DNA from 4 places in the Lysinibacillus telephonicus genome. Region 3 is predicted to be linked to each of the others. Evidence: riboswitches for the same ligand, from Rfam matches in the RefSeq annotation. Region 3 holds a riboswitch; each other region holds the start of a gene.
What was found. A riboswitch is a leader RNA that binds a small molecule or an ion and turns the genes downstream of it on or off. The one in region 3 is predicted to bind cobalamin.
Positions count from the first base shown of each region.

Region 1: it holds a riboswitch for cobalamin, as region 3 does, so the genes downstream of both, MKY04_RS09510 (ABC transporter substrate-binding protein) here and MKY04_RS18725 (FecCD family ABC transporter permease) in region 3, are expected to answer to the same signal.
Region 2: it holds a riboswitch for cobalamin, as region 3 does, so the genes downstream of both, MKY04_RS13235 (ABC transporter substrate-binding protein) here and MKY04_RS18725 (FecCD family ABC transporter permease) in region 3, are expected to answer to the same signal.
Region 4: it holds a riboswitch for cobalamin, as region 3 does, so the genes downstream of both, cobJ (precorrin-3B C(17)-methyltransferase) here and MKY04_RS18725 (FecCD family ABC transporter permease) in region 3, are expected to answer to the same signal.

Region 1 covers NZ_CP155468.1:1,992,166-1,999,993, forward strand. Annotated here, with positions in the region: gene MKY04_RS09495 (heavy metal translocating P-type ATPase) at 1-1,397, opposite strand, end outside; gene MKY04_RS09500 (ArsR/SmtB family transcription factor) at 1,409-1,729, opposite strand; gene MKY04_RS09505 (arsenic resistance protein) at 2,324-3,310, shown strand; cobalamin riboswitch at 3,399-3,592, shown strand; gene MKY04_RS09510 (ABC transporter substrate-binding protein) at 3,790-5,337, shown strand; gene nikB (nickel ABC transporter permease) at 5,347-6,276, shown strand; gene nikC (nickel transporter permease) at 6,284-7,111, shown strand; gene MKY04_RS09525 (ABC transporter ATP-binding protein) at 7,116-7,828, shown strand, end outside; gene MKY04_RS09530 (ABC transporter ATP-binding protein) at 7,826-7,828, shown strand, end outside.
Region 2 covers NZ_CP155468.1:2,738,618-2,746,445, reverse strand. Annotated here, with positions in the region: gene MKY04_RS13265 (IS110 family transposase) at 1-272, opposite strand, end outside; gene dacB (D-alanyl-D-alanine carboxypeptidase/D-alanyl-D-alanine endopeptidase) at 754-2,193, shown strand; gene MKY04_RS13255 (DUF2624 family protein) at 2,742-2,990, opposite strand; gene MKY04_RS13250 (metal ABC transporter ATP-binding protein) at 3,133-3,879, shown strand; gene MKY04_RS13245 (metal ABC transporter permease) at 3,896-4,747, shown strand; gene MKY04_RS13240 (Fur family transcriptional regulator) at 4,754-5,164, shown strand; cobalamin riboswitch at 5,250-5,424, shown strand; gene MKY04_RS13235 (ABC transporter substrate-binding protein) at 5,565-6,503, shown strand; gene MKY04_RS13230 (bifunctional adenosylcobinamide kinase/adenosylcobinamide-phosphate guanylyltransferase) at 6,615-7,181, shown strand; gene cobS (adenosylcobinamide-GDP ribazoletransferase) at 7,216-7,828, shown strand, end outside.
Region 3 covers NZ_CP155468.1:3,845,475-3,853,302, reverse strand. Annotated here, with positions in the region: gene MKY04_RS18760 (ribonuclease J) at 1-926, opposite strand, end outside; gene MKY04_RS18755 (DUF421 domain-containing protein) at 1,208-1,912, shown strand; gene MKY04_RS18750 (hypothetical protein) at 2,068-2,766, shown strand; gene MKY04_RS18745 (MBL fold metallo-hydrolase) at 2,957-3,670, shown strand; gene MKY04_RS18740 (TetR/AcrR family transcriptional regulator) at 3,687-4,244, shown strand; gene MKY04_RS18735 (DMT family transporter) at 4,375-5,256, shown strand; gene MKY04_RS18730 (YitT family protein) at 5,346-5,921, opposite strand; cobalamin riboswitch at 6,097-6,273, shown strand; cobalamin riboswitch at 6,434-6,611, shown strand; gene MKY04_RS18725 (FecCD family ABC transporter permease) at 6,747-7,790, shown strand; gene MKY04_RS18720 (heme ABC transporter ATP-binding protein) at 7,783-7,828, shown strand, end outside.
Region 4 covers NZ_CP155468.1:295,130-302,957, forward strand. Annotated here, with positions in the region: gene MKY04_RS01295 (bifunctional aldolase/short-chain dehydrogenase) at 1-746, opposite strand, end outside; gene MKY04_RS01300 (sugar ABC transporter ATP-binding protein) at 942-2,468, shown strand; gene MKY04_RS01305 (ABC transporter permease) at 2,492-3,526, shown strand; gene MKY04_RS01310 (ABC transporter permease) at 3,526-4,545, shown strand; gene rhaS (rhamnose ABC transporter substrate-binding protein) at 4,611-5,681, shown strand; cobalamin riboswitch at 6,055-6,232, shown strand; gene cobJ (precorrin-3B C(17)-methyltransferase) at 6,408-7,828, shown strand, end outside.

The DNA of each region.
Region 1 (7,828 bases), 1.9 Mb from region 3:
GGACAAGCTACAACAAGTAGTTCCAAACCTTTATAGAACCACTCATTCCAAGTGCCAAAATTAAGAAGGGGTGGAAGTAACATCATGACTAATGCCACAATGAATACAATTGGTGTATAGATGCTTGCAAATTTATCGACAAAGGCTTCTGTTGGTGCCTTTTTCTCTTGTGCCTCTTCGACTAATTGAATAATTTTTGATATCGTCGTATCTTCTACTAACTTTGTTACCTTAATATCAAGGGAACCGTGTTCGTTGATTGTTCCAGCATAAACAGTATCACCAATCGTCTTATCTACAGGAATTGATTCACCGGTAATTGGCGCTTGATTAATACTAGATTCACCAAGAACAATATCACCATCCAATGGGATCTTTTCGCCAGGTTTCACAACGATAATATCACCAACGCTCACTTCTTCAACCGAAACTTTTGAAATTTCAGTTCCAACTTTAACCCAAGCTTCAGCAGGGGCTAAGTCCATCAAATTACGAATTGAATTTCGAGTACGCTCGATTGATCGATTTTGAAGGTAGTTCCCTATTGCAAATAACCAAACAACGGTTGCGCCCTCAAACCATTCCCCGATAATAGCAGCACCAATAGCTGCAGCAGACATAAGTACATTCATATCCAATGAATGACTTTTTATTGCATAGAAAGCACTTCTAACAGGCTTAACTCCACTAATCACCATTGCAATGGCGTATAGAATGGATGATATTAAAGGAGAGAATCCGGTAAATGATCCGATAAAACCTAAAGATAACAATACACCCGACAAAATCACTGAAGCATTGTCACTAAACATATTTTTTGGGGCCGCGGGTTGATTCTTTACTGATAATGACGCTTTATAACCTATTTTAGAAACTTCAGATATAATTTCCTGAACACTATTCGAATGTTCAATTTTCATTTTTCCCGTAGAGAAGTTTACGTCTACACTTTTCACTGATGGAAGGGTACTTAAGTGTTTTTCTATGCTTTTGGCACAGCTACTACAGTCCATTCCAACAATATTAAATGTTTTTATATTTTTATTTTGGTTTAAAGGTTTTGCAGAAAAGCCAAGTTTTTTGATTTCCGTTTCAATTGGTATTAATGCATCGACACTTTTTGCTGCAACCTGCATTTTCCCTGTGCTGAAATTTACCTTAACTTCAGCAATATCTTTAAGTTTGCTTAATCCTTTTTCAATGGTTACTGCACATGCACCACAATCCATTCCGTGAACTTGATATGTCATTTTTTCTACAGATAGAGAAGAACTTGGAGTTGACTGTTGTTCTAAAGTACTTGAACAATTTGCCTCTTGCGATGAACGGCTAGAACTACAACAATTATTATCCACTGTTTTAGATATGTTTTTTGAGCTACAGCATTCGTTTGCCAATATAATCTCCCCTAATCTATATGACGATCACAACGTGCAACGTCATTTTCTACATCTTCAAGAACAACATCAAACATGGTTAATAAATCTCTTATATGTTGGTTGCGTAAGCTGTAGTAAATGTATTTTCCTTCATTTCTACCCACAATGATTCCACAGCCTTTTAAACAAGCGAGATGTTGTGAAATATTTGACTGATTTCCTTTAAGTTCTTCAACAATTTGAGTAACTGTTTTTTCCTTTTCCTTTATACTTTCAAGAATTTGAATTCTTGTTTTGTTTGAAAATCCATGAATTAACTTAACCTTCATATCATAATCAATATTTTGCATAGAATCACTCCAAATATATATTAGTAAAAACGAATATGTTATGCTATTATCATATTAGCTCTTACTAATATGTGTGTCAAATTTTCTATTCAAACAAACAATTTTATAGAAAATTCAAATGTGACAGGGAGTTCACTTTACTAAACGAATGAGTTCATTCAAGTTTGTATTGTTGCTAAAATTCACTAAGTAGAAAATATCTATCGTTGAAGTGGCTTGTATAATAATCGTTATAGTTTAGGAGGGGAAGTCTTGTTGTGGTTGCTATTTAAAACAACAAAATCAACGCTTTATAATTTAGTTAATAAAGAAGTAGGCTAAAATTGGATCAACCGATATGAAGCTTCGTTTTATTCACTTCAAGAATGTATGATGCATTACTAGGACAACCACTTGAAGGAGAGAGTCATGGCTTCCCAACAAATTATGAAATAGTCGGAGTTTTACTCAAGTCGCGATTATTTATTTTTTTGTTGCGATAGTCGCTGGTTATTACTTATGAAGGGCTTCAACATGTATAAAACATGGTATTTAATGTTGTAAAGAAAAATCGCAGACTTGAATGAAGCATCATAAGTAAGGAAGGATTATGAAGTGAAGATGACAAGAGAAAAGATCGAAAATCATCAAATTTGTATATATGTTTTTTCTTTAATTTTTGGAGGAGTAATAGGCCTATCAAATGAGAGTTTAGCAACTAGTTTAGATTGGATTATCTCACCGCTTATTGCTGTTCTAATGTATGGAATGTTCGCTCAAATTCCATTTTTAAAACTGGGTGAGGCTATTTCAAATCTTAAATTTATCGGTTCGTTGCTAGTAGGGAATTTTATTGCAGTGCCAATAATTGTTTGGATTTTAACAATAATATTTCCTCAGTCGACACCAGTATTATTAGGTGTTTATTTAGTTTTGCTAACTCCATGTATCGATTATGTAATTGTCTTTACTCAACTAGGTAAGGGAAATGAGAAATTAATGTTAGCTTCTACGCCTATTTTATTTGTAGTACAAATGATTTTACTGCCGTTGTATCTATGGTTATTTATAGGTGAAGATATGGTGGGAATAGTCCACGTGGAGCCATTTTTAGAAGCATTTCTATTATTAATAGTTGCTCCATTATTAATAGCTGTTATTACTCAATTGTGGGCTAAAAAGAAGGTTCTAGGAGAAAGAGTTTTACATTCCACAGCATGGCTGCCAGTTCCATTTATGGCGTTAGTATTAATCGCTGTTGTGGCATCGCAAATAGGTAAGGTATATAGTGATTTCGATGTAATTGTACGTGTAATTCCAATTTATTTTCTGTATTTAATTATCACACCATTTGTTTCCCGTTTAATCGCGTTTATATTTAAACTGGATAAGGATGCAGGGAGAGCACTGATTTTTAGTATTGGAACACGAAACTCACTTGTTGTTCTTCCTTTGGCATTAGCTTTACCTGAGTCCTGGGCAAAGATAGCAGCGGCTGTGATTGTAACACAAACCATTGTGGAGTTAATGGGAGAATTAATCTATATGAAGGCAGTACCTAATTTGATATTGAAAGATTCTCCAAAAAATAATATGAGATAAATTAGTTATTATTACAATAGCTAATTCTAATTGCAAAAATAGTAAATTAATTAACATAATTGTTTTATTTTATGGTAGTATATAGAAAACTTCAGAATTTTTAATAGGTGCTATACATATTTTAAGTATGGCTTAAAAGGGAAGATTGGTGAAAATCCAACACGGTTCCCGCCACTGTAATTCAGAGCAACCTGCTTGATGCCACTGTTTTTTGAACAAAACGGGAAGGCGTAGGTTGTGAAGAGGATAAGTCAGGAGACCTGCCTATTTAAATATCACTGAGAGACCTACGGGAGATTAGGGAGGTGGTTGGTTTGCGGATAATACTTCGTCGCTTTTTCGACACTACCTTTTTATCTTTCCAAGGCATTTCTGACCTCTTAAGTTGTCAGAAGTGCTTTTTATTTTGAATTGTTAACAGTTGTACACATGTAAAGTAGCTTGTTATAAACAATTCATTTTTAGGAGGAGAAGAAAAAATGAAGAAATGCTACAAAAGCTTGATTACATGGTTTTACATGGCGCTATGCATTCTTGCGTTAGTAGGGTGCTCAGCTAAAAAAGAAGAACAGGTAGCTGCAACAAGTAAAGAAGAAACTGACAAAACCGCAACTTTAGCGTTTTCTTGGAGTCCATCTGGTTTAGATCCACATAGTGGCGATAGCTGGGAGATAATGCGGTCAGGTGCTGCGGAAACTTTAATTAAATTAAGTGAAGATTTAACTCCTACACCATGGTTGGCAAAATCATGGGAACAAGTGGATGATACAACTTGGTTATTCCAACTGCAGGAGAATGTAACATTCCATAACGGTAAAGCAATGGATGCAACGTCCGTGATGAATTCATTACAACATGCCATTGACAACAACCAAGGAACAAAGGATTTATTAAAAATTAAATCAATGGAAGTTGTATCGGAGTCAGAGCTAAAAATTGAAACTAAGGAAATTAATGCTGCACTAATCTCAAATTTAGCAGACCCAGGCACGACTATCGTAGATGTGGATTCTCTAGATAATAAGGATGGTTATCCAGCGTTTACAGGTGCATATGTTATAAAGCAATTTAACCAAGACGAATCTCTAATTGTTAAGCGCTATGAAGATTATTGGGGAGAAAAGGCAAAACTAGATGAAGTAACAATTAAGTTTATTTCAGACAGTAATACGCGTTTGATGGCTTTACAATCAGGAGAGGTTGATGGAGCAACAGATATTTCAGTTGACAACATTGAAGTCTTAGAAAAAAATGATAACTTTGAAGTTTTAACAGCTCAATCATTACGAACACATTTAGTAATGTACAATATGGAATCTCCATTATTTAAGCAATTAGCTGTACGAAAAGCTGTCGATTCTTTAATTCCACGCCAAGAAATTGTGGATTCTGTTATGAAAGGGCAAGGAACCGCAGCAGTTGGTCCGTTTTCACCAGTATTACCATTTGGACAATTAAGTGAAACAAAGGAAGATCTATCAGTTGACCAATTAATGCAGCAAGACGGTTGGACAAAAAACACGGATGGTATGTGGGAAAAAGACGGAAAAGTCTTTGAAGCTACTTTTTTAACATTCCCACAACGCCCGGAGCTAACAGTGATGGCAGAGGTTATTCAAAGTAAACTACTCGAACACGGGATGAAGGTAAATATTCGCCAAGTAGAAAATATAGACGAAACACTAGTAAATGAAGAATGGGATTTAGCAATGTACAGTATGCTAACAGCTCATACTGGCAGTCCATACTTTTTCTTAGAGGTTTTTTATAAATCAGACAGTCTATCAAACATGAACCATTTTGCATCACAAACAGTCGATGCGTTGATTAATGAATTACATCAGACAACTGATACAGAAAAAAGCACTGAATTAGCAATCCAAATTCAAGGAGAAATTGGAAAAAAAGTACCTCATTCATATATTGTCTATCCAAATACCGTATTTGCAGTAAATAAAGAATTGAGAGGCTTTGAGGCACTGCCAATCGAATACTACTATAATAATGCAAATATCGATAAAGAATAATCGTACGCTATGGTTAAATTTTTATTAGAACGTCTTATACAATTGTTTATTGTTGTTTTTTGCGTTGCAACGGTAACTTTTTTACTAGTTAGAATATCGCCTGGAGATCCAGCAACAATTATGTTGAAAGCTAACGATATTCCTGCTTCAGATGAAGCGATATATGCTTTACGGAGTGAACTAGGCTTAACCAATTCTATTGGTGGACAATATATTGAATGGATACAGCAAATATTTACGGGGAAATGGGGTGTGTCTTTTGTTTCCCAAAAACCTGTGATAAGTGAGTTGTTTGCAAGATTGCCAGCTACGATAGAACTTGCATTAGCAGGGCTTGGCATTATGTTAGCAGTGACGATAATTTTAGGAATCTCTACGGCTATTTATGAAAATGGAGTTGTGGATAAATTAGGGCGTGTTTTAGCACTTCTTGGTTCAGCAATGCCTACATTTTGGCTCGGATTCTTATTTATGTATCTGTTCTCTGTTAGCCTGGGATGGTTGCCATCAATGGGAAGAGGTAGTTGGAAAAACTTAATATTACCTGCAACAACCCTTGGATTAGGTCTAGGTACTGTATATGCACGTGTACTACGTACGCATATGCTGGAAATGTTGCAGCAACCATTTGTAAAGGCATCTAGGGCAAGAGGGATATCGAAAAATAGGATTTTAGTATTTCAAGTATTAAAGCATGCTTTACTGCCAATTGTAACGATGACTGGTACAAGCTTTGCATTCATGCTTGGGGGTAGTATTATTGTAGAATCTATTTTTTCATGGCCAGGTTTAGGACGATATATTGTTGAATCTATTAATATGCGGGATTATCCTGTCATTCAAGGTTACGTTGTTTTTGCTGCTATATTATTTGTAGCAATTCATATGTTAGTAGATTTTATCTATTTAATCATTGATCCACGTTTAAATAGGAGGTAGCCAGGTGATGTTAAAGAGATTGAAGCAAGTAAATATTGGTTTGCTTGTAGGGCTGGTTATCCTATTAAGTATTTCTTTGTTGGGATTATTTGCACCATGGATTGCGCCTCATGATCCTTTGGCAGTTAATTTAGCTGCTAGATTACAGTCACCGAGTTGGACTTATCCTTTCGGTACTGATCATCTAGGGCGTTGTATCTTATCTCGTATTATATATGGCATAAGAATAAGTGCTACATCTGCTTTAATTATTATGTTCTTTACGATGTTGATTAGTGTTCCAATCGCACTGTTAACAGGATATGTTCGAGGGCGTTCAGATAATTTTATGATGCGAATCATCGATAGCACTTTAGCTATTCCAGATATTGTACTAACGATAGCCATTGTGGGATTATTAGGGCCTGGCTTAGTAAATATGATTTTCGCTATTGTAGTGGTACGTTGGGCAAGCTATGTACGCTTTATTCGGAGTCTTGTTATAAAAATATCTCAAGAGGATTATATTTTCTCGGCTAGAATGGCTGGGAATTCTCATTTTCGTATTTTAAAGCGTTATATACTTCCTCAAATAGCGATGCCTATTCTTGTTTTTAGTGCGCTAGATTTAGGAAAGATTGTTTTAAATATTGCCAGCCTTTCTTTTTTAGGATTAGGTTCTCAGCCGCCAACGCCTGAATGGGGTGCTATGTTAAATGATGCGACAGATTATTTTCAAATTTCCCCATACGTTATGTTCTTTCCTGGTTTAGCAATTGTATTGTTTGTTTTATCTTGCCAATTAGTAAGTGAAAGACTTGGGAAACACGACATAACTTTTAGTAAGGAGGTATGAGGTTTTGGATAGAAGCCCCTTATTGAAGGTTGACCATTTAGAAGTTACATATAAACAAAAACAACAGCGGAAAGTAATTATACAAGATGTATCATTTAAGTTATATCCAGGAGAAATGGTTGCAATGACTGGAAAAAGTGGTGCAGGTAAAAGTGTTATTGCACATGCATTAGTTGGATTGTTAGACAAAGGATTAAGTGTAACAAAAGGTCAAATTCTATTTGAAGGTAAAAATATTATACAATTTAATGAGAAGCAATTCGAAAATTTAAGACGAGAGAATATAGCGATGATGATTCAACATTCATTAAACGGATTAGATCCGATTAGGTTAGTAAAAAAGCAGATGTTGGAAACTATTCGACATAGAAAAGTAGGCTCAAAAAAAGAAGTTGAACAGCTTTTACTTAACTTGCTAACTCAAGTCGGTTTCAAAGAACCTGAAGAAGTTCTTGATTCATATCCGTTTGAGCTTAGTGGAGGGATGAGGCAGCGAGTATTGTTAGCGATGATGTTAAGTTTACAGCCGAAAATACTAATTGCTGACGAACCAACAACTGCTCTTGATATAGTGAACCGTGAAAAAATACTAGAGTTATTAAAACAATTACAGTGTAACCTTGGATTAACAATACTTCTCATTTCACATGATGAAAACAGTGTGAATAAATATGCAGACCGTGTCGTTCATATGAATGAAGGAGGAGTGCTTTTATG
Region 2 (7,828 bases), 1.1 Mb from region 3:
AAAAGATAGACAGCGAGATTCATCCAGTAGTGGCCTGTAGGCTCAAAACCAACTAATATTTCGCTTTTATCATGCGTAGTAAGTAAAGTTAATAACTTTTCATAAAATGCATCAAACCCATTTCTTGATTGCGTGAAAGGGAATGACTTTTGAAGCACACGGCCTCGTTCATCAATTGCGCAAGCATAATGTTTGTGCTTAGCGATATCGATACCTACGACGAGTGTATTTTCAGTGACTTGATTAATTTTCTGGTTCGTATTAAAATTCATAGACGGAGTCCTCCTGTGTGATGATGGGTCAATGGCTGTTGACACTCATGCATCATACTAGAGGGCTTTTTTTATTTCAAGACCCTGAAAATCCTTCTAACAGGAATGCTCCTTTATTATTTTTCTAAAAGGTTTAAATAAGAATAAAAGTTTTATAGAGACATTGATCTTCAACAACAAGGCGCATTTGTGCAGCAACAGCATATTAAATGATCCAATTTTAAAAATCTCATATATAAGTAAAATAAAAAACTCCATTTTGATCAATCTTTTATCAAAATGGAGTTTGCATTTACTGTTAAATAAGAATTGAATAGCATTTTTAAGCAAATTTTATTCCAAGCCAACTGCAGTCTGTTGCCTTTCTTCTAATGTTTTAAAAATAGTAGTCTATTAATTATGTTAAAAATATGCTATAAGAGTAAATGATAGCACTTTTATAATAAACTGATAGTTATTAATAGCTATATTGGAGGCATCTATGAAGAACAAAATATTCACATACATATTAATTTTTACTCTTATTGTTAGTAATTTTATATTTTTACATTCAGCCTCAGCAGCATCAAGCCTGGATCAAACAGTACAATCCCAATTAGGAAATTCGAATATTGGTGTGTCATTAAGGTCATTAACAACAGGTAAAGTGTTATATGAAAAAAACGGGGACATTGGAAGAAAACCCGCATCCACTTTAAAGCTATTAACAGCATCAGCAGCACTAGACGTTCTTGGTCCAGACTTCCGTTTTGAAACACAAATATATATTGATGGGGATATACAAAACAACATATTATATGGTGATTTATACATAAAAGGTGAAGGCGATCCAACACTTAATAAAAATAATTTCTTAACTTTTGCAAAAGTTTTAAAACGTAATGGCATTCATAAAATAACAGGAAATATTTATGGAGACGATACTGCATTTTCAGGTTCTCAGCTTACTCCAGGTATAGCTGTTGAAGATGAAAGTTTTTATTATGCAGCACGAACAACTGCTTTAACTATGTCGCCAAACAGCGACTATGATGCAGGGACAATGATTGTTAATGTTAAACCGACAAAAGTAGGGCGCTCCCCACAAATAAATGCTGAGCCTAATACGAGTGGAATGCGTATTCAAAATCGCGCAAAAACAGTAAGTAAAGGTCAGAGGAATACAATTAATATTGTACGAAGATATAATACGAATCAAATTATTATTACCGGTAATATTCCAATTGGAAGCTCAGCGAAAGAATGGGTAACATTATTTGATCCAACAATTAATACGCTGCATGCATTAAAATTAACGCTTGCCGGTACTGGTTTAAAATTTCCTTCTACATCTACAGTTAAACGGAAAAAGGTTCCAGAAAGCGCTGAGCTTATATATACTAATCAATCCATCCCATTGAAGACCCTTATGAACACTTTTGTAAAATTAAGCAATAATAGCATTGCAGATATTTTAGTTAAAACAATGGGTAAAGAGGTATATGGCAATGGCCATATAAATGAGGGATTGAAAGTAATAAACGAATATGGTGAATCACTAGGATTACATATGGATCAGTGGAGCTTTGAAGATGGCTCTGGGATGTCTCATAAAAATCGTGTTACTCCAAATGAGCTAACTTACTTGTTATTAAATGTAAGAAACGAACCAAATTATCGTATTCTATATTCAAGTTTACCAATCGGTGGTCAGCAAGATCGCTTAATAGGTGGTTCTCTTAGAAAAAGATTTACCTCAACAGCGCTGCAAAACCGTGTTGTCGCAAAAACAGGTAGTATTACTGGAGTCTATACATTAGCGGGATATGTAACAGCAAAAAGTGGAAGAACATACACCTTCGCGATTATGACGCAAAATCAAACATCAAATAAAGTGGACGAAATCGATCAAGTTGTCAAAAAAATTATAAATGACTATTAATAATTTATAGGCTTCAAAAAATAGAAAAAGAACATGTCTTGAATATTAAGACATGCTCTTTTTAATTTAATAAAAACTAAGAATTTGCTAATTTCTATTTTTATACTTTAGAATACTGGACCATATTACATATATAATAATAGTATCTAATATCAAATACAAAACATTAAATAAAATACCCTGTATTCCGATTTCAAAAACTTTTAGAAAACTGATTCCTTCACCTTTATATTGAATCCATTTTAAAGGTAATCCTAAAATAAATGCTATTATAAAACTGGCTAAAATCCTTGTATTTTTAGTCATCATATTCCCCTAATAACAGTTTATATTCATTGCCACAATTTAAATATTTATTTTGAGGAGCATATTATTTTAATGAATTACTAATATTCCTAAAAAGAAAAGTTTAGAAAAATTTATATATAGTATTGAACATTTTAACTGATTACGCAATTAATTCCTTTTTGTATTTTGACTCTAAAGTTTGTTGAGTAGTTCATTAGTTACAACCCAAATAATAGATATAAACTATTAAGAAAGATAGTCTATTGTGTATATGAATCATAAAGTTTCAGTAGCTTCTTTAACTTTTTCTTACCAATAATTTTTTCAACTTCTTTTAAAAATGCTTTAGGTATACCTGTTATAATCCAAGTAAAAGAAGCTTTATCTACTAGTGGACGCAATTTTCGAACTTCATCAATAGATAAATCAACATCGTATTGCTTTGCATATTGAATAATTTCCTTATCCGATTTTGATAAGAACGCTTCAATAAATTCAATCTGTTTCAATAAATCATCCTTTCAATACTAATCAATTAAGAATTCTTCCACACCCAAGATTTCAAGCTTGCTCACTTTACATTTTGCTATGAATCAACTATACTAACAAGTTGTAAATCGTAATGATTATGAATTAGAAAGAAGAGAAAAAATGAGCGAAACAATAATCGAAATGAAAAATGTATCTTTTCAATATGAATATACACAAGTATTGAATGATATTTCCTTTCAAGTTAAAGAAGGAGATTTTCTTGCCATCCTTGGCCCTAATGGCTCTGGAAAATCTACCCTTCTAAAATTATTACTTGGTATAATTAAACCGATGGCTGGAGAAATCAAATTGTTCGGTCAGCCTAATGATTCATTTCGTGAGAGGGAATGGATCGGCTATGTTTCTCAAAAGTCCAATGCTTTTAATTCAGGTTTTCCTGCTACTGTCGAAGAAGTAGTGAAAAGTGGATTATCAAAGAAAGTTGGTTTATTTAAACGAATGCCAAAGGATGCAAAAGAAAGAGTACATCAAACATTAAAATCAGTAGGAATGGAAAAGTTCAGCGACCGCAATATTGGCCAGCTTTCCGGCGGGCAGCAGCAGCGTGTTTTTATCGCACGGGCACTTATTTCAGAACCTAAAGTTTTAATTTTAGATGAACCTACTGTTGGTATTGACCATGAAAATGTTCAATCATTTTATGATATGTTAGCAACATTAAACAAGGAACAAAATATAACAATTATTTTAGTAACACACGACGTTGATACTGTGTCAAATCGAATTAGCCATGTTGCTTGTTTAAATCAAACGATTCATTTCCATGGATATAAGGAAGATTTCGATTCAATATCACAAGAACAGCTCGACAAGTGGCAAGGCCATGCAGTAAGAAAGATTCATTAAAGAGGAGAAGGCATAAATGATCGCAGCTATATTAAATTATGAATTTTTACAAAATGCCTTTTACTCAGGGCTTATCATTGGTGTGATTGCACCTGTTTTAGGGGTATTTATCGTTGTTAGGAGAATGTCTCTAATCGCCGATGCACTTTCTCATGTTACGCTGGCTGGTATTGCAGGAAGCTTATATTTAAGTCAATCGATTTCTTCACTTGCATTATTAAATCCAATCTACCTTGGAATTGCTGCTTCAGTTAGCGGCTCAATATTGATCGAACGCTTAAGGAGCCTGTATAAGCACTATGAAGAACTGGCGATTCCAATCATTATGAGCGGTGGTATTGGACTGAGTGCGATTTTTATCTCGTTGGCAAGTGGATTTAATACTGATATGATGAGTTATTTATTTGGCTCTGTTTCTGCAGTATCAAGGCATGATTTGTGGATTGTTATTTTTATCGCAATTGTTGTTTTTGTATTTCTATTTACATTTTTCAAGGAAATGTTTGTATTATCATTTGATGAAGAATATGCAAAGGCAAGTGGATTGCCTGCAAAATGGATTCATTTGCTATTTATGATTGTAGTCGCATTAGTTATTGCAGCAAGTATGCGTATTGTCGGCATTTTATTAGTTTCTTCTTTAATTACGCTTCCTGTTGCAGCAAGTATGCGTATAGCAAAAGGGTTTAAGCAAACGATATTTTATTCGATTTTATTCGGGGAAGCAGCAGTCATCATTGGATTGGTGAGTGCGTTTTATCTTAATCTAGCTCCAGGTGGTACAATAGTCGTAACATCAATTATCATTTTATTTTTAGTTATCATCGGTAAAAAGAGCGTATTAAAAATAAAGGCGGAAAGGGGTTAGTTTTTTGTGAATCTTTCGCGAGCTTGGGAAAAATTAAAAGAAAACGGTTATAAAAAAACAGATAAACGAGAGCTTATCTTAAATATGTTTGAAGAAACTGATAAATATTTAACTGCCAGGGACCTATTGACAGTTTTGAAAAAAGATTTTCCTGGAATGAGCTTCGATACAATTTATCGTAATTTAGCAACATTTGTTGACTTAGGAATATTAGAAGAAACAGAGCTCAATGGTGAAAGAAACTTTAGAATGCAGTGTGAATCAGAACACCACCATCACCACTTTATATGTATGGAATGTGGAAAAGTAAAAGAAATACCTATTTGTCCAATGGAAATGATTAACGAAAAGTTGCCAGATTGTACAATTGAATCTCATAAATTTGAAATTTACGGTAAATGTGCAAATTGTAAATAATACTTTTATTTTGTTGCAAACTACTAGTAGCCAAAAATAACTATTCAATTATTGAGGGCAGTATGGTACATTGCATATTAAGTGAATAAGTTTGCAGGGAAAAGACGCGCAAAAAACGCTAAATTGGGAATTCGGTTAAAGGCCGAAGCTGTGTCCGCAACTGTAAGTGTAGTTTTTAAGGGTGTGCTCTTAGTCAAATTAGAAATCATCTATTAGAAAAACACACAAGCCAGGAGACCAGTCTTTTTCTGATCGTAACAAACCTCTTCGGAACTAAAGAGAATGTACGGCAAAATTTGTTGAATATCCATGTGAATATTCTGTAAGTTAATGCCATCCATTCTCGGATGGCTTTTTTATTGTAGAAGGCTCTTTAACGACAAAGAAATGAGGAAGTAAGATGAAATATTTTAAAAATTTATGGTTTGCACTACTTGTAATATCATTATTATTAGTTGGGTGTGCATCTAATGAAGAAACAACGACTACACAAAAAGATAGCAAAAATGAACAACAACAGTCTTATACTGTGGTTGATGATCGAGGTATTGAACTAACATTCGATAAAGTACCTGAAAAAGTAGTATCGTTATTGCCAAGTAATACAGAAATTTTATTTGAACTAGGTGCTGGGGACAAAGTTATCGGTGTAACACAAAATGATACATATCCCGAAGAAGTACTTGAAATTGAGCAAGTAGCTGATTTTGAAACAGTGAATGCCGAGCGAATTGTAGAAATGAATCCGGATATTATCTTTGCATCTAGCAGTAATGAAGGACAAATTGAGCAATTAGAAAGTACAGGGCTTAAAGTATTCGTCATCGAATCTGCCCTTACAATTGAAGATGTTTATGGAGATATTCAACAAATCGCACAAGTTATGGACGTAGAAGAACAAGGACAACAAATTGTAGAGACGATAAAATCACAAATTGCCGCGGTACAAGAAAAAACTGCAACTATTGAAACAAAGAAAAAAGTATACTTTGAAATTTCACCAGCTCCAGAAGTATGGTCAGTTGGTTCTAATACATTCCAACAAGAGTTGATGGATGCTGCTGGTATTGAAAATGTATTTTCAGAGCAAGAAGGTTGGTTTTCAGTTACAGAGGAAGATATCATTAATGTAAATCCGGAAGTAATTCTTACTACAGTAAATTATGCAGAAAACCCAGAAGCTGAAATATTATCACGTGCAGGCTGGTCAACAATAACAGCAATCCAAAATAAACAAGTTTATTTAATAGACCCTGATATTGTTAATCGCCAAGGTCCACGAATTGGTGAAGCAATTGAGTTAATGGCAAAAACCGTATATCCGGAATTATTTAAATAATCATTTGATGGTGAGCAGAGCCGTTTCAATAAACTGAGACGGCTTCTTAATTACGTCTAAAGGACAATCCTAATTAGTCCATAACGCAGGATCTTGAATAGGAGATTTTCCATGGGAAGAGTACTTTTTATTACAGGTGGTGTTCGAAGTGGTAAAAGTGCATTTGCAGAATACTATGCTAAAGAATTATATACAAAATATAACAGCAGCCATTTAATTTATATTGCGTCTGGTGTTGCATTCGATGAGGAAATGAAAAGTCGTATTACAAGACATAAGCAAGATCGTGAAGTTTCAGAAATAGAGTGGATAACAGTGGAACTTGCTGATGAAGTTCCAACAAAACTCGACAAGTTTCAAAATAATTCTATCGTTTTATGGGATTGTATTACAACATGGTTATCCAATGTTCTATATAAAACACAAGGTTTAAATAAAATAAATCGTTTAAATCAAATAGAACACCATTTAAATGAATTTAAACAACAAATTATATCATGGAAAGGCCAAGATATAGTTGTAATTTTGGTGTCAAACGAGGTGTTGGATGAACAGCTTTCCGACTTTTCTGAAGTGAATTTATATCGACAAATTTTAGGTGATTTACATCAATGGATTGTAGCAATTAGTGATGAAACTTACGAAATAGATTACAGTTTAAAACGACAGTGGAAATAGCAGGAGAAAATTCAAACAACGGGGAGGCAGCTTTTTGAAAAACAGTTTAAATGGTCTTTTATTATCCTTTCAATTTTTTACATCCCTTCCGATTCAAAAGCAACTCCCGATGAATAAAAAATCTGTGACGGCAATGTATGTAACAATGCCCATATTAGGTTTATTAATGGGTAGTACAATTGCTATTATTATTTTTATAAATGAACATTTTCTGCAGTTTTCCAGTTTATTATTAGCAGTTTGTATCGTTGTAGCAAATATCGTTATGACTGGCGGCCTTCATTTGGATGGTTGGATGGATATGGGGGATGCCTATTTTTCATATCAAGCCAAAGAAAGACGACTGGAAATTTTAGAAGATTCACGGATAGGTGCATTTGGTGCAATTTCCTTAGTTGTGCTTGTCCTATTAAAGATTGCTTTTATTTATGAAGTGTTAAACAAGTTGGAATCCGTCTCCTATCTATTTTTTATTTGTATTCCATTTTTAAGTCGTATTGCAGTACTCATCTATTTTCTCAGTACTGGACCTGTAAAAGAAAAAGGGCTGGCCGCATATTTTAAAGCACAAGTAATACATAGGAGAGTATGGATTTCGATTGCCATTTATATTTTATTGTTAATTCTTGCATCCTATTTTTTTTCTA
Region 3 (7,828 bases):
GCAGCGAAAATGACTGTATCATCTTGTAAAACCTTTACATCGCGATTGTTATTCGTCGATAATCTTGAAAGCGCGGCAAGTGGTTCACCTTGGCTTCCTGTACAAAGTACGACAACACGATCTGGGGGATGCTGTTTAACATCCCGAGCATCGATCAACAGCCAATCAGGAATATCAACATAACCGCGTTGTCTTGCTACTTTTACAACATTTAACATACTCCTGCCTAATAATGCGAGTTTTCGATTTGATTTAATTGTTGCATGAACTATTTGCTGAACGCGATTTACGTTGGAAGCGAAAGTTGAAATAATAATTTTGCCAGTAGCATTTAGAAATGCCTCCTCAATATGTGACCCGACTTCCCGTTCAGATGGGGTTAAACCAGGTCGTTCAGCATTCGTACTTTCAGAAATTAAAACTAACACGCCTTCCTCACCAATGTTCGCCATTTTATGAATATCTGAATATTGATCATTTACTGGAGTTAAATCAAATTTGAAATCTCCTGTATGAACAACATTTCCTTCGGGAGTATTAAAGACGATACCTAAACAATCTGGAATACTATGACTTGTTCTAAAGAAATTAACTTTAATTTCACCAAAATCTAGTTGTGATTCAGAATGAATTTCGATTAATGTAGACTCTCTTAATAACTTATGTTCTTTTAGCTTTAATTCAATTAAACCGAGAGTAAAACGAGTAGCGTAAATAGGTACATTTAATTTTTTTAAGAAGTAAGGAATTCCTCCAATATGATCCTCATGTCCGTGGGTAACAACTAAACCACGAATTTTATGTTCATTTTGCTGTAAATAAGTAATATCAGGGATAATCAAATCGATTCCTAACAAAGCTTCATCTGCAAACTTTGCTCCACAGTCAACGATAACTAGATCGTCCCCGTATTCGATAACATACATATTCTTGCCGATTTCATTAATGCCGCCAAGTGCAAAAATGGAAAGTGTATTATTAACAGACAAATTAACCCCTCTTTTCAACGACTTTTACTAAATTTAAGTATAGCTTTAAGGTTGTAGTCCTATACAGGTTAGTAAAGTGAACAAATTTCAATTAAATCAAATTCAAAATAGGGTTAATTAATTTTTGTATTAGTTCGCCATTTATTAATGCTTTGCATAATAGTGGGAATAAAGGTGACAATAATTTGGAGTAGAAAGCTTTTAGAAGGAGTGTCATTGTGGATTTTCTTTATGGGCAAGAATCACTAAACGCAATTCAATGGATATTAAGAGCGGTAGTAGCGTTTATTTTTTTATTTTTTGCAGCAAAAATTATGGGGCAACGTTCAATTTCTCAGCTTGGATTACTTGATTTTGCTATGGCTATCACTGTTGGAAATATTATAGCCCATCCATTATCTGATGAAGGTTTAGGGATGGGTGGGTCAATGATTACAATGTCGGTCTTAATCTTATTGTATATTGCATGTATCTACTTGAGTTTAAAATGGATCTCCTTCAGACATTTTATAGAACCTACACCTATACCACTTATTAAGAATGGGAAAATTCTATCTAAAAACTTAACAAAAGCTAGAATTTCGATTGATTATTTACTTTCAGAATTAAGGAAAGAAAAAGTAGATGATATAGAAAAAGTTGCTTTTGCATTTTGGGAACCAGACGGATCTATATCAAGTTTTCTTTATCCTGAAAATCAAACGTTAACTCCAAAAGATATGAATTTGCCAAAACAACCATATTCTCTTCCTGTGGCTATTATTAAAGAGGGAAAAATCGATTATCATCAGTTAAACAAAATTTCACAAAATGAAGATTGGATTGTTAATGAACTCCAATCAACACATCAAGTTGGCATTCAGGATGTATTATTGGCTACAATTGATCAACAAGCTAACTTGCAAGTTTACTTATATAACTAACCTTATTATCACTTAGATAAAGAATCCTTCAAAGGGTTCTATTTTTTTATTTTTAAATTCTATTAAAAAGAGAATGAAAAAAGAAGTTCTTGAATAGTATTTTTAGTAACTACTAGAAAACTTCCAAAAGAATATATGAAAATGGGGTGAGAGGATTGTTGCAGTTATTTCTATTACTCTTAGAAGCTATTTATCTATATTTAGCATTCAAAACTGGCAAAACAATTTTTATTCTTGTTGCTGTTGCATTAGGTGGCTGGTGGTTATACGAGTTAAATAAGGAATCGAAAAGGCGAAATGAAGAAATTCAGCAGGACACAATCGAACAAATAGAAGAGTATCCTCATACTCGCTATATTTTATCTTCTGATTGCTTACAAGCACTTTTGATAGACGAACATTCTGATACTTTTCGAATACTCCAAAGAGAGGATACTGAGGAGGAATTTGAAGCAAGAGAGTACGCATTTCATGAGTTATATGAAGTAGCGATTGTAGAGGATGGCAATAATATAGCACTTACTTCTAAAGGTGGTGTGCACGGCTGGTCTTTAATTGATGGTGGTTCCAAAATTGATGTTCATGTGAAAGGATACGATGCGGAATCAGAAAACAAATCAGAGGAAAAATCGAATAAGGAAGTTAAAAAGCTTATGCTGCAGCTCGTTGTAGATGATTTATCGAATCCGATTATTGAATATATTTTTTTAGATAACGAACAAGCCATTCCAAAAGATTTAGATGAATATAAGGATATTTTAAAAGAATGTACTAAGTGGTACCAGAAAATAAGTGTGATTATTAAACGTAATGAAAATAAACGAAAAGAAGTTGTAGTAAATGGCTGGGTTTAACAAAAGTCCGCTATTTTGATACGCATACTAGTGTGAAGAGGAGAGGCTGTTTTAGAAAATGTTGCTTTCTAGGCAGCCACTTACTTTTCTTAAGAAAAAGTTTCCATAATATCACTTGAAAAACTAATGCCATTAGTTATAATAAAAACTAACGGTATTAGTTTTTATTATATTAAAGGGGATGGGTAGAATGAAGGTTTCAAAATATGGGGAAATGTATCAGTTAACTTTATGGCCGCTGCTTTTTCCTGTGAATTGCTATATTTTTGAGGAACAACATGAAATTACTTTAATTGATACGGGTATGCCAGCTAGTTTTAAAGGAATTGTCGATGCTATTAAAAATATAGGCAAGCCGCTAACAAATATCATTTTGACACATGCACACGGTGATCATGTTGGATCATTAGATAAGCTAAAAGAAAGCTTTCCAGAGGCCTGCTTTTCAATTTCTGTTCGTGATAGCCGCTTATTAAAAGGGGATGTTTCATTAAATGAAAGTGAACCACAAACACCGATTAAAGGTGGGATTCCAAAAGGGATAATAACAGAACCCAATCGATTATTGATGGAAGGGGATAAAATTGGTTCTCTTGAAGTAGTGGAAACACCTGGACATACACCAGGCTCAATCTCACTATATGCACAAAAAACAGGTCATATCATAGTTGGTGATGCCTTTCAAACAAGAGGGAAAATCGCAGTAAGCGGCAAGATTGTAAAGAGTTTCCCATTCCCTGCATTTGCAACATGGAATAAAGAAATAGCCATACAAAGCGCTAAAAAAATTCTGGAATTAAAGCCTTCTTTACTAGCGGCAGGACATGGCACAATAATACAAAATCCTGAAAAAAATATAGCCCGGGCAATTATTGAAGCTGAAGAGATTTTGTTGAAACGGTAGGAAAGGAAAGAGTAACATGTCACCAAGAGTTGGATTAGATGTGAAACGTATTATAGAAACTGCAGCCGAATTGGTAGATAAAGAAGGGGTTGATTCCCTAACTTTAGCCACAATTGCTAGAAAATTAAATGTTCGTCCCCCTTCTTTGTTTAACCATATTGAAGGCCTTCATAGCATCAAGCGTGAGCTGTCCTTATATGGGTTAACTTTATTTTATGAAAAGATTGAAGAAGCATCGAGAGAGAAGAACAAAAATGAAGCAATTTTTTCTTTTGCATATGCATATATTCAGTTTGCAAGGGAACATCCAGGGATATATGAACTAATCTTGCGTGCTCCTGAACCAGATGATTATGAACTGCAAGCAGCCAGCAGCCGAATAATTTCTTTATTAAGCAGCTGCTTTTCAGATTATAACTTATCAGAAGAGTATAAGATTCATGCGATAAGAGCTTTAAGAAGCCTTCTTCATGGCTTTTCCACATTAGAACAAAAGGCTGCATTCGGACTCCCAGTTAGTATTGAAAAGACTTTTGAATTGATGATCCAAGGATTTATTGATTCGATAAAGTAGCCCTTATGCTATTGTTTTACTACAATGATTAAATATACTGATCTTTACATAAAAATAAATATTCAAATATATGTAAATATTATATAATTAATATTCAGATTTTAATCATTACATATATGTGGAGGCAGCAATGAAAAAGTATATTGGAGAAATCATGCTGTGTATTACAGCAATTATATGGGGAAGTGGATTTGTTGTTAGTGCAGTTTCACTAGAGTACTATACTCCCTATCAAGTATTAGCTGGACGGTTTTTAGTTGGTTTTATTATATTAAGCATTATCTTTTATAAGAAACTGAGAGGCTTAAATCGCAGTATTATTTTAAAAGGATTTGTTTTAGGGGCTTTATTATATGTAGCCTTTGCATTGCAAACGGTTGGGCTTCAATATACAACCCCATCAAAGAATGCGTTTTTAACAGCAGTCAATGTTGTGATTGTACCGTTCATTGCATTTTTAGCATACAAAAGAAAAATTGATAAGTTTGAACTAACCGGAGCAATTCTTGCTATTGTTGGGATTGGGTTTCTTTCACTTCAATTTTCAACAGATGTGAACATAGGGGACTTGCTTACTTTGGGCTGTGCCGTTGGGTTTGCTTATCAAATTTTCTATACAGCGAAGTATGTGAAAGATGAAGATCCAATTACTTTAACCATTATTCAAATGTTCTTTGCGGCAATACTAGCATGCATTGTTGTTCTATTTAAAGGAGAAGTGAATTTTTCAATGGAGTTGGAGGCAGTTTCATCTATTTTCTATTTAGGTATTTTCTCTACAACCATTGCATATCTTTTCCAAACAATTGCACAAAAGTTCACGAGTGAAACGAAAACGGCCATAATTCTTTCTACGGAATCTTTCTGGGGCATGGTTTTCTCCATTATTTTATTAGGTGAAGTATTAACGCCTAGAATGATTATCGGAGCTATTTTAATTTTGTGCGCAATTATTATTTCAGAAACGAAACTTTCTTTCATGAAAAAATCCAGACTTGAAAAGTTAATTTAAATAATTCTAGAGGCTTGTCCTATATTAATTTTCTGCTATTCACCTTTAGTGAAAAATACGATGCAGGATTTGTATTGGGCTAGCTTCTTTTATGTATAAGAATTTCTTGTTATAAAGCTAGTGGTGATGCCAACTGCGATAATGGTAACGATTGAAAGAAGTAAAGTATTGGTAGAAATAAAGGCACCTCCTAATAATACAACGATTGCATCAATAATAAAGATAACGAATCCAACATTTATAGAAGTTTTATCAGAAATAAATTGAGCCAGTAAATCCGTTCCACCCGTACTTGTTTCAAAACGAAGCATTAATCCAATCCCAAAGCCAACAAATATACCGCCAATTATTGCACTAAATATAGGCTCCATTTGAATAAGAAAACGCAGAGGTTTAAACATATCAATTACAACGGATGAAATAAGTAAGCCGTGAAGACTATTAAAAAAATAATTTTTATATTTAAACCATGCCAGTATAAAGATTGGGATGCTTAGTACAATAATCATTAAGCCAATTTTTAGTCTGAATAAATAGTGCAAAATTAGTGAAAGCCCAATGATACCACCGTCTAAAATTTCATAAGGGGTTAAAAAGAGATTTATTCCTATAGCTAAAAAAATGCTACCAACAATAATAGCGAAACCTTTCTTTAAATAATACATGCACTTCTCCTTACAATCGGACATGCACCATTTTATGATAAAAACATAGAGAAAATGTATACAGAGGAGAAAACGGGAATAAGTTAGTATCTTATACCGCTTACAATAATATCTATTTGTTCTTTTAATAATATTTCTATTAGTGTAAAACTGTGGTATGGTATTTTTAAAGATTAATTGAATATCGTTATTAAGTGCTCATAATGTTGAGGTAAAAGGGAAACTAGTGAGAATCTAGTACAGCCCCCGCTACTGTAATGGCTGATAAAATCACAGGACCACTCTTTTTGAGGAAGGTGTGAGAGTAAAGAGAAGCCTAAGTCAGGAAACCTGCTTAATAATGTAAACTAAACTTTTCGGTGGGAGAAGTATAGGTGAGTCAGTTTACAATACGTTTGTGTTTATTCACATTCTTATGTATATGTGTACACAAGCCTGTTTTCCCCATTAGAGGAATTCAGGCTTTTTTGTATGCAGGAAAAAGTCTCCTTTCTAAATTTATAGGTCAAATAAAATAATATTGTTCATCGGTATAGTATTTTTACTATTTAAAAGGGAAGTGCGATGAAAAGTCGCCACGGTACCCGCCACTGTGAAACTGAGCAATAAATCATATCCACTGCATATGCGGGAAGGGATTTGTTTGCTATGAAGTAAAGTCAGGAGACCTGCCGAATGAACGAAAATGTACCTACGGGATTATAGGAAGCATTGTAATTCATATATTCTTTGCTTCCGCATGTAAACATTCCGCTGTTTACATGTTTTTTATTTACCGAAAGAAGAGTGGTTGATCCATTAACTTTTTTTATGGGAGCAAAAATTATGATAAAAAAACATTTTTCTATTTTTCTGTTATTGCTAATTCTGATTACATTTGCATCCATTGTAGGGGCAATATTAGTAGGTTCAGTAAATATTTCGCCAAGTATTATATGGGATGTCCTCTGTTGGAAGTTAGGATTTACTAATTCGCTTACAGAGGCATCCATAGCACAATCGACAATTATTTGGGAAATCCGTCTTCCAAGAATTTTATTGGCAATAGCAGTAGGTGCTGGATTGTCTATTAGTGGAGCAGCTATTCAGGCGCTTGTACAAAACTCAATTGCAGATCCATATATTCTAGGTGTTTCCTCTGGGGCGTCAGTAGGTGCAACAGCTGTTATCATACTAGGTGCATTTTCATTTTTGGGAAATTGGGCATTATCATTAGCGGCTTTCATTGGTGCACTTATAACTGTATTCATTGTATTTTTGTTAGCTCGTGTTGGAGGAAGGACATCGATAATACGTTTATTATTGGCAGGCATCGCTATCTCACTTATTTTTTCAGCAATAACGAACTTTATTTTAATGATGACAAAAGATGCGGGGGGGATGAAGGCTGTAATGCATTGGATGTTGGGGAGCCTTGCTGGTGCTAAATGGTCTAATATACAAATTCCAATCCTTGTTTGTATTGCGGTTTTTCTATTTCTTTACTGCTTTACAAATTCACTAAATGCGCTGCTTCTTGGGGAAGAAACTGCAACAACCTTAGGAATATCATTGGAAAAATTCCGATTAATTGTCATTGTCAGTGTTTCATTATTAACGGGAGTACTTGTTGCTGTAAGCGGTACGATAGGCTTTGTTGGATTAATTATTCCTCATATTGTTCGAATGCTAGTAGGATCACATTATCGTTATGTATTGCCTTCTAGTGCATTAATAGGAGCTATATTTTTAATATGGGCGGACACACTTTCACGTATTATTATTGCACCGGAAGAAATGCCAATAGGAATTTTAACAGCTCTATGCGGTGGTCCATTCTTTATATGGCTGTTGAGGAAGGAAGGTTATACCTTTGGAACAAATGACTAAAAATTTATATGAAATCAATAGTCTTAACTATTCCTTAC
Region 4 (7,828 bases), 1.0 Mb from region 3:
TCATCTAAAGAGATATATTTTTGGCCGCCGAATACGTAATCTTCTTCAATTTTAGAGGTAATGTATGCTTCTGCTTGTTCTATTACCTCAATTGTTTTGTTATAACACTCTTCAGCTGTATACCCCCAAGTTACAAGTCCATGCTTTTCCATTAAAACTAATTCAGCTCCGGGATTTTCTTTGACACTTTCTGCAATTAACTTTGATAACTTAAATCCAGGTCGCAAATATGGTACCCAAACAAAGCGATCTCCAAAAATTTCTTCTGCTATTTTCTTACCGTTATGTGCGCAGCATAAACTAATAATGGCATCTGGATGTGTATGATCTATATGAGGAAACGGTAAAAAAGCGTGTAATAAGGTTTCTATGGAAGCTCTAGGATGTTTTGAATCAATCATACACTTTTCTAGGTATGCAACCATTTCTTCATCTGACATATCATCGTATTCAAATAGCGGCAATATGTCCTGCAAGTTCAATCCGGTAAAGTTCTCAGGCTTAATTGTTGCTAAATCAGAGCCGCTTCCTTTAACCCAAAGAACGTCAATTTCATCACCTTTAAAGTTAATTTCTTTGGATTTTACTGAAGTGTTGCCGCCCCCCCAATTACAAACGGTTCTATCAGATCCAATCAAATTTGAACGATAAGCCAACATTTCTAAATCGGTAGTCAATTTTTTTGATTCCAAAACATTCCAAACATTTTTCATCATAAAAACCTCCGTTTTTTCTTTGTTTTCTATTATACATTTTTTCTCTTTTTTTGAAATAGTTAAATAATTTTTTATTTTTTTGCAAAATTTCTAATTGTAAACGTTTACCTTATGCTTTATTATAATATTTAACATTGAAGAATGAAAATTCCGATAAATTTGATTTTTGTTGGATTATTTGGTTTTTTATTTAAAATTGAAAGTATTTAGGCGAGGGGTGTTGGAATGTCTGAATATGTTTTGGAATTAAAAGGAATAACAAAGGAATTTCCCGGAGTAAAAGCTTTAGATAACGTTCACTTTAAATTAAAAAAAGGTGAAATCCATGCGCTTATGGGAGAAAACGGAGCTGGTAAGTCTACGTTTATCAAAATAATTACAGGGGTTCATTCTCCAAACAAAGGAGAAATGTATTTGTACGGTGAGAAAGTAGAGTTTAATAATCCCAAAGATGCCCAAGTAAAAGGGATTGCAGCAATTTATCAGCATGTTACGAATTTCCCTGACTTAACTGTCACAGAAAATATTTTTATGGGACATGAAAAAGTGAGTCCAATTACTAGGCGTTTGCTTTGGAAAGAGATGCATTATGAAGCTCGAAGCCTTTTACGTCAGCTTGGTTCAACAATTGACCCTAAAGTAGAGATGGGTTCTCTAAGTGTTGCTCAGCAACAAATTGTAGAAATTGCAAAAGCAATATCAACGAAGGCCAAAATTATTATTATGGATGAGCCTACTGCAGCATTGACTGCCCGTGAAAGTGAAGAGTTATATAAAATTGCAGAAAAGTTAAGAGATGATGGCGTATCAATTATTTTTATCTCTCACCGCTTTGAGGATATGTATCGATTAGCAACTCAAGTTACTGTCTTGCGAGATGCGAAATACATGGGGAGCTGGGGAGTTGATGAAATTTCAAATGAACAGTTAATTGTTCAAATGGTCGGTAGGGAAATATCACAAGTGTTTCCAAATAAACATAATGAGATTAAAGAATCAATCTTAGAAATTAAAAACCTAGGGAAGATTGGTTATTTTGCTGACATATCCTTTAATGTTCGCAAAGGAGAGATTGTCGGATTGACAGGGTTGGTTGGAGCAGGAAGAACAGAAGTTTGTCAGGCAATTTGCGGTATTGCTCCGGCAGATAAAGGTGAAATTTTTATAAAAGGGAAAAAAGTAAAAATAAAAAAACCAAAGGACGCAATGAATTTTGGTATTGGCTACTTACCTGAAGACCGACAGTTACAAGGCCTAATTTTATCTTGGGATATAGGTAGAAATATTACTTTGCCTTCTATGAAAAAGTATTCGCAAAAGGGATGGCTAAATCCAAAAAGAGAGGCAACTGTAGCTAAAGAATTGGCTGAAAAGGTAAGTGTTAAAGCGAATTCGATTTTCGATTTAGTCAGTTCATTATCTGGAGGCAATCAACAAAAGGTATCTGTGGCAAAACTATTAACTGCCGATGTAGAAGTAATAATCCTTGATGAACCGACAAAGGGTGTAGATGTTGGGGCAAAGTCTGCAATCTATGAAATTATTAATGATCTTGCTGCACAAGGGTATGGCGTCTTATTAGTTTCCTCTGAAATGCCTGAAATACTCGGCCTAAGTGATCGGATAATCGTGATGAAGGAAGGGCGCATTGCTACTACTTTAAGCAAAGAAGAGGCTACTCAAGAACGAATTTTAGAGGCAGCGATGGGAAGTGAACCAACAAATAATCGAGAAGTAGTAGTCGAAGTGTAATAAGAAGGATATGGAGGTAAAACATGAACGAACATGTTATACAGCAGACCGATAATATCGAAAAACATACACTTTCAAATAAATTATTAGCAAATATATCGAAATTTCGAGAACTCGGTTTAATTGTATTTATTGTAATACTCTGTGCATTTATTCAATGGCGAAATTCGAGTTTTTTAACGATTGAGAATATAAACGATATGATTACAAATGCTGCCATTCTTAGTATTTTGGCAGTGGGGATGATGCTTGTACTAGTAACTCGTGGAATCGATTTATCAATAGGAGCAATTATTGCTCTATCAGGTATGATTTGCGCACAGCTTGTTAGTCAGTTTAGCTTAAATCCATTATTAATTATTTTAATTGGAATCGTAATAGGTATTGTATGCGGAGTGTTAAATGGAGTACTTATAGCGAAAATTGGAATACTCCCAATCATTGCAACGTTGGCGCTAATGAATGTCTTTAGGGGATTGACATATCGCATTAGTAATGGAGAATGGGTTAGCTCATATCAGATGACAGATAGTTTTTTATCGATTGCCACAGGAAAAGTTTTTGGAATAAATAACTTAATCGTAATTGCCATTGTCATTTATATTATTTTTTATTATGTCATAAATCATACGGTAATCGGAAGGCAAATTTATGCCGTAGGGAGCAATCCGGAATCAGCAAAGGTAAGTGGAATTAATGAGAATAAAATTTTAATTCTCGTTTATTCAACACTTGGTGGATTATCGGGTTTAGCAGGAGTTTTATGGGTTTCAAAATTTGCCTCTGCACAGGGAGATACTGCAACGGGCTATGAATTAACGGTCATTGCTGTATGTATTCTTGGAGGAGTAAGCATAGCTGGTGGGGCAGGGAAAGTTTCAGGTGTACTTTTAGGTGCATTGCTTCTAGGAATATTGCAAAATGCCCTCCCATTATTAAATGTTTCACCTTTTTGGCAAACAGGGATTCAAGGGGCGATTATTCTAATTGCTGTTATTTTAAATACTCTAGTAAAACGAAGCGTGGATAGAAATAATTTAGTAAGGAGGAAGATTTAATGAATAATAAATCGCTTGCTGAAGAAAATTATCTTCCAAATAATTTAGCAAATAAAAAAGAGTTTTCATTAAAGTCTTTCTTTTTACAATGGGAATGGCTATTAATTTTAATTCTATTTTTAGTATTTATTATTAACTCAATACTTTCACCTTACTTTTTAGATGCTAATAGTTTGCTAGGAGCAACTTCTACTTTTTTGGATAAAGCATTTATTGTTTTTCCAATGGCGCTCATTATGATTATGCGCGATATTGATATATCCGTTGGTTCAACTGTTGCTTTATCGGGTGTAGTAATGGCAACTGTTTATAATTCGTTTGGTTTCCCTATGGAAATTGCTATTTTAGTTTGTTTAGCCGTAGGAGCATTATGCGGATTAATAAATGGCCTATTGATTGTTAAATTTAAGGAACTATCTGCTGTAATTGTCACTTTAGGAACAATGATTTTGTTTCGAGGGATTGCGTATATCATTTTAGAGGATCAAGCTTCAGGAAATTTCCCTGATTGGTTTAATTATTTTGGATGGGGAACTGCAGGGAATATTCCATTTATTTTAATAGCTTTTATTATTGTAGCGATTGTTTTTACATTACTTTTGCATAAAACAACTTTCGGGCGCAATGTTTATGCAATCGGAAGCAACCCAACAGCAAGCCGTTTCTCAGGGGTTAGTGTAGATAAAATTAGAGTTATTGTTTTCGTATTAGCAGGGGTGATGGCTGCTGTAACTGCTATATTCCTAGCATCACGTATGGGCAGTACTCGACCTAATGTGGCATCAGGCTATGAATTAGAGGTAATTACAATGGCTGCCTTAGGCGGTATAAGTACTGTTGGCGGAAAGGGGCGGATGTTAGGAACGATTTTAGCTGTTTTCATAATCGGCTTCTTACAATATGGTCTCGGTTTAATTAATATTCCATCACAAACTTTATTGATAATTATTGGTGCATTGTTAATTTTGGCAGTAGCAACGCCAAAATTAAAACTACCGAAGTTTTTGTTGCGTAAATAAGGTTTTAATTAGGAATCGTTTTGGTTCTTATTAAAATAACAATTTAAAACATTGGGGGTAAAGATATGGGGAAATTTAAAAACGTACTAATGCTCCTTTTGATGTTGTTGCTACTAGCAGCGTGTGGAAATACTTCAACAGAGGCTCCAGCGACAGAATCGGAAGGAGAGGGAGAAGCAGGAACAGCAGGCGATGCTGGAGAAGGCGGTACAGCGAAATATGCCTTCGTATTTAAAAATACAGGGAATCCATATGGGGAAAAGATGTATGAAGGATTTGAAAAGGCAATTAATGAAGCTGGGGGAGAAGTCATTTACCGTTCACCTAATCAACCAACAGCAGAAGGTCAAATTCAAATTATTGAGCAGTTAATCACTCAAAAAGTGAGTGCTATTGCGATTGCAGGTAACGACAACGATGCGTTGGAACCGGTATTAAAAAAGGCGATGGAAAATGGTATAAAAGTTCTTTCTGTTGACTCAGCTGTAAACTCAAATAGTCGTATGCTTCATGTAAATCAAGCGAACCCAGAACGTATTGGACGTGTTCAGATTCAAGCGATAGGTGAAATGATAAATTATGAAGGGCAAATTGCAATTTTAAGTGCTACTTCTCAAGCAACAAATCAGAATTTATGGATAGAATGGATGCAAGAAGAGCTAAAAGATCCTAAATATGCAAATATGGAATTAGTTAAAGTAGCATATGGGGATGATTTGCGTGATAAGAGTGTTTCTGAAACTGAAGCATTATTAAAATCATACCCAGATCTAAAAGGGATTATTGCTCCAACAACTGTTGGTATTGCTGCTGCGGGTAAAGTATTGACGGATAAAGGGTTAGCGGGGGAAGTTGCTTTAACAGGCCTTGGTTTACCTAGTGAGATGGCAAGTTATATTGAAAATGGTGTATCCCCATGGATGTATTTATGGAATCCAATTGATGTAGGTTATGCAGCAGGCTATGCCTCTGTAGAACTTGTTAATGGAAAAACAGGTGCATTGGGCGAAACGTTTGAAATAGGTGAACTAGGTTCCTTTGAGGTTGTAGAAGATGGGGATGGAACGCAAATTATGCTTGGGGATCCATTTAAATTTGATTCTTCAAATATTAGCGAATGGAAAGATGTATATTAATTAAAAGATAATGTGTGGTAAAAATCTCTGTTTTCTTAAAAGCTTACTACACTAATAATATGAAATAGTCAATAAGAACCTGCTCATTTTTACCTTTGAAAATGAGCAGCTTTTTCTTTATTATAGGTAGAAATTTTTACTATTTATTTGGGGACGTTTGGGGATAACTCTAATTTATAGCTTGAGAGAACGCATAGGAATTGCATACTTTTTCATTTTAGGATTAGTCATCATTTACAAAAAAATTCATTTGATAGCGCTGTACTGCAGTGCAGTATTAAGATTTCCATTTTTCTATATTTTTTAAAAAATAGATAATTATTCTTTTTATTATAATTGTAATATGATATTTTTAATTCATACTATTATTTTACAACTAAATAGGTTATTAAGTGCTCGATTTTTCGAGGTAAAAGGGAAACCAGTGCAAATCTGGTACAGCCCCCGCTACTGTAATTGCTGATGAAATCACAATGCCACCATAAATTTGGGAAGGTGTGAGAGTAAAACGAAGCTTAAGTCAGGAAACCTGCTTGATAACGTTTAATCAAACTTTTCGGAGGGAGAAGTTTAGGTAAAGTAGTATACTATACTATTTTTGTTTGTTCTTATATGAATGATCAGGCCTTTACTCCCTTCCGAGAGTAAAGGCCTTTTTCTATTAAGATACCTTCTTTAAGAGATGGTAAAGAGACGTATTTAATATATGGATTTTAAGGAGGAATCATATTGCAAAAAGGGAAAATTTTCGTTGTTGGTTTTGGTCCAGGGGATTATGAACATATTACAAAACGGGCAATAGACGCTTTGCAGCAAAGTGAATTTATCATCGGCTACAAAACATATGTCGAGCTTATTGAACATCTTGTTACAGCTAAATCAATTATTAGCACCGGAATGACTGAAGAGGTTTCTCGGGCACAGGAAGCAGTTAAACAAGCAGAAGCCGGAAAAATCGTATCTGTTATTTCCAGCGGTGATGCAGGCGTATATGGAATGGCAGGGCTTGTGTATGAAGTTTTAATTGAGCTTGGATGGACAGAAAAGGAAGGGATTGAGGTTGAAATTGTTCCTGGAATTTCAGCTATTAATTCCTGTGCTAGTTTACTAGGTGCACCAATTATGCATGACTCTTGCACGATAAGTCTAAGCGATCATTTAACACCTTGGAAATTGATTGAAAAAAGAATTGAAGCCGCTGCCATGGCTGATTTTGTTATTGCATTTTACAACCCGAAAAGTGGTAGAAGAACAAGACAAATAGTTGAAGCGCAGAGAATTTTACTAGAGTATCGATCTCCTGATACACCTGTTGGACTAGTAAAAAGTGCTTATCGCGACCGTCAAAATATTGTTATAACAACGTTGGCAGAAATGTTGGATCATGATATCGGCATGTTAACTACAGTTATTGTTGGAAATTCAACAACCTTCTTTTATGACAATAAAATGATTACTCCTCGGGGCTACCAAAGAAAATATACACTGGGTGAGGAAAAGCAGGCATTGCGCCCACATCAACGCTTGAAAAAAGAGGCAGAGCCTTGGGCAATGGATCAGGAAACAGGAGAGGCACCATCGGGGTATGAGCGTATTGAAAGGAAGCCTAAAGAAAAATCAATTCAGCAACCGAAAAAATCTTCACTGGAAATGGCTCAATTAGCAGTTTCACTCTTAACAAAAGGTAGTTCATCGACAGCAGTACAGGAGAAAAAAATTGTACAACAGGCGATTGAGTCGATTTTTGAAGTTGCAGTAAGTCCAGGAGTAGCAAATAAATTCTTTACCCCGGAACAGATGCGAACACTCGCTGATATTGTTGGTGAAGAAGGGACAATGGAGTATACACCTGAACATCAAATTCACCTAAAAATTCCTACTACTGATCCGACAGCGATTACCGATAAGCTGCAATCAGTTGGGTTTTTAATTGCTCCAATAGGAGATGTTGCAAACATTAAAGCGTGTGATTTCTGCTACGGAGAAAAGGCCGATTCAATTCCATATGCAGAGGCGCTTCAAGAAAAATTTGGCGGCATGAATCTACCAAAACAATTAAACATTGGCTTTAATGGTTGTGGGATGGCCTGTTACCGTGCAGTTTTCGATGATATCGGAATTGTGTATCGAAAAAACAAGTTTGATAT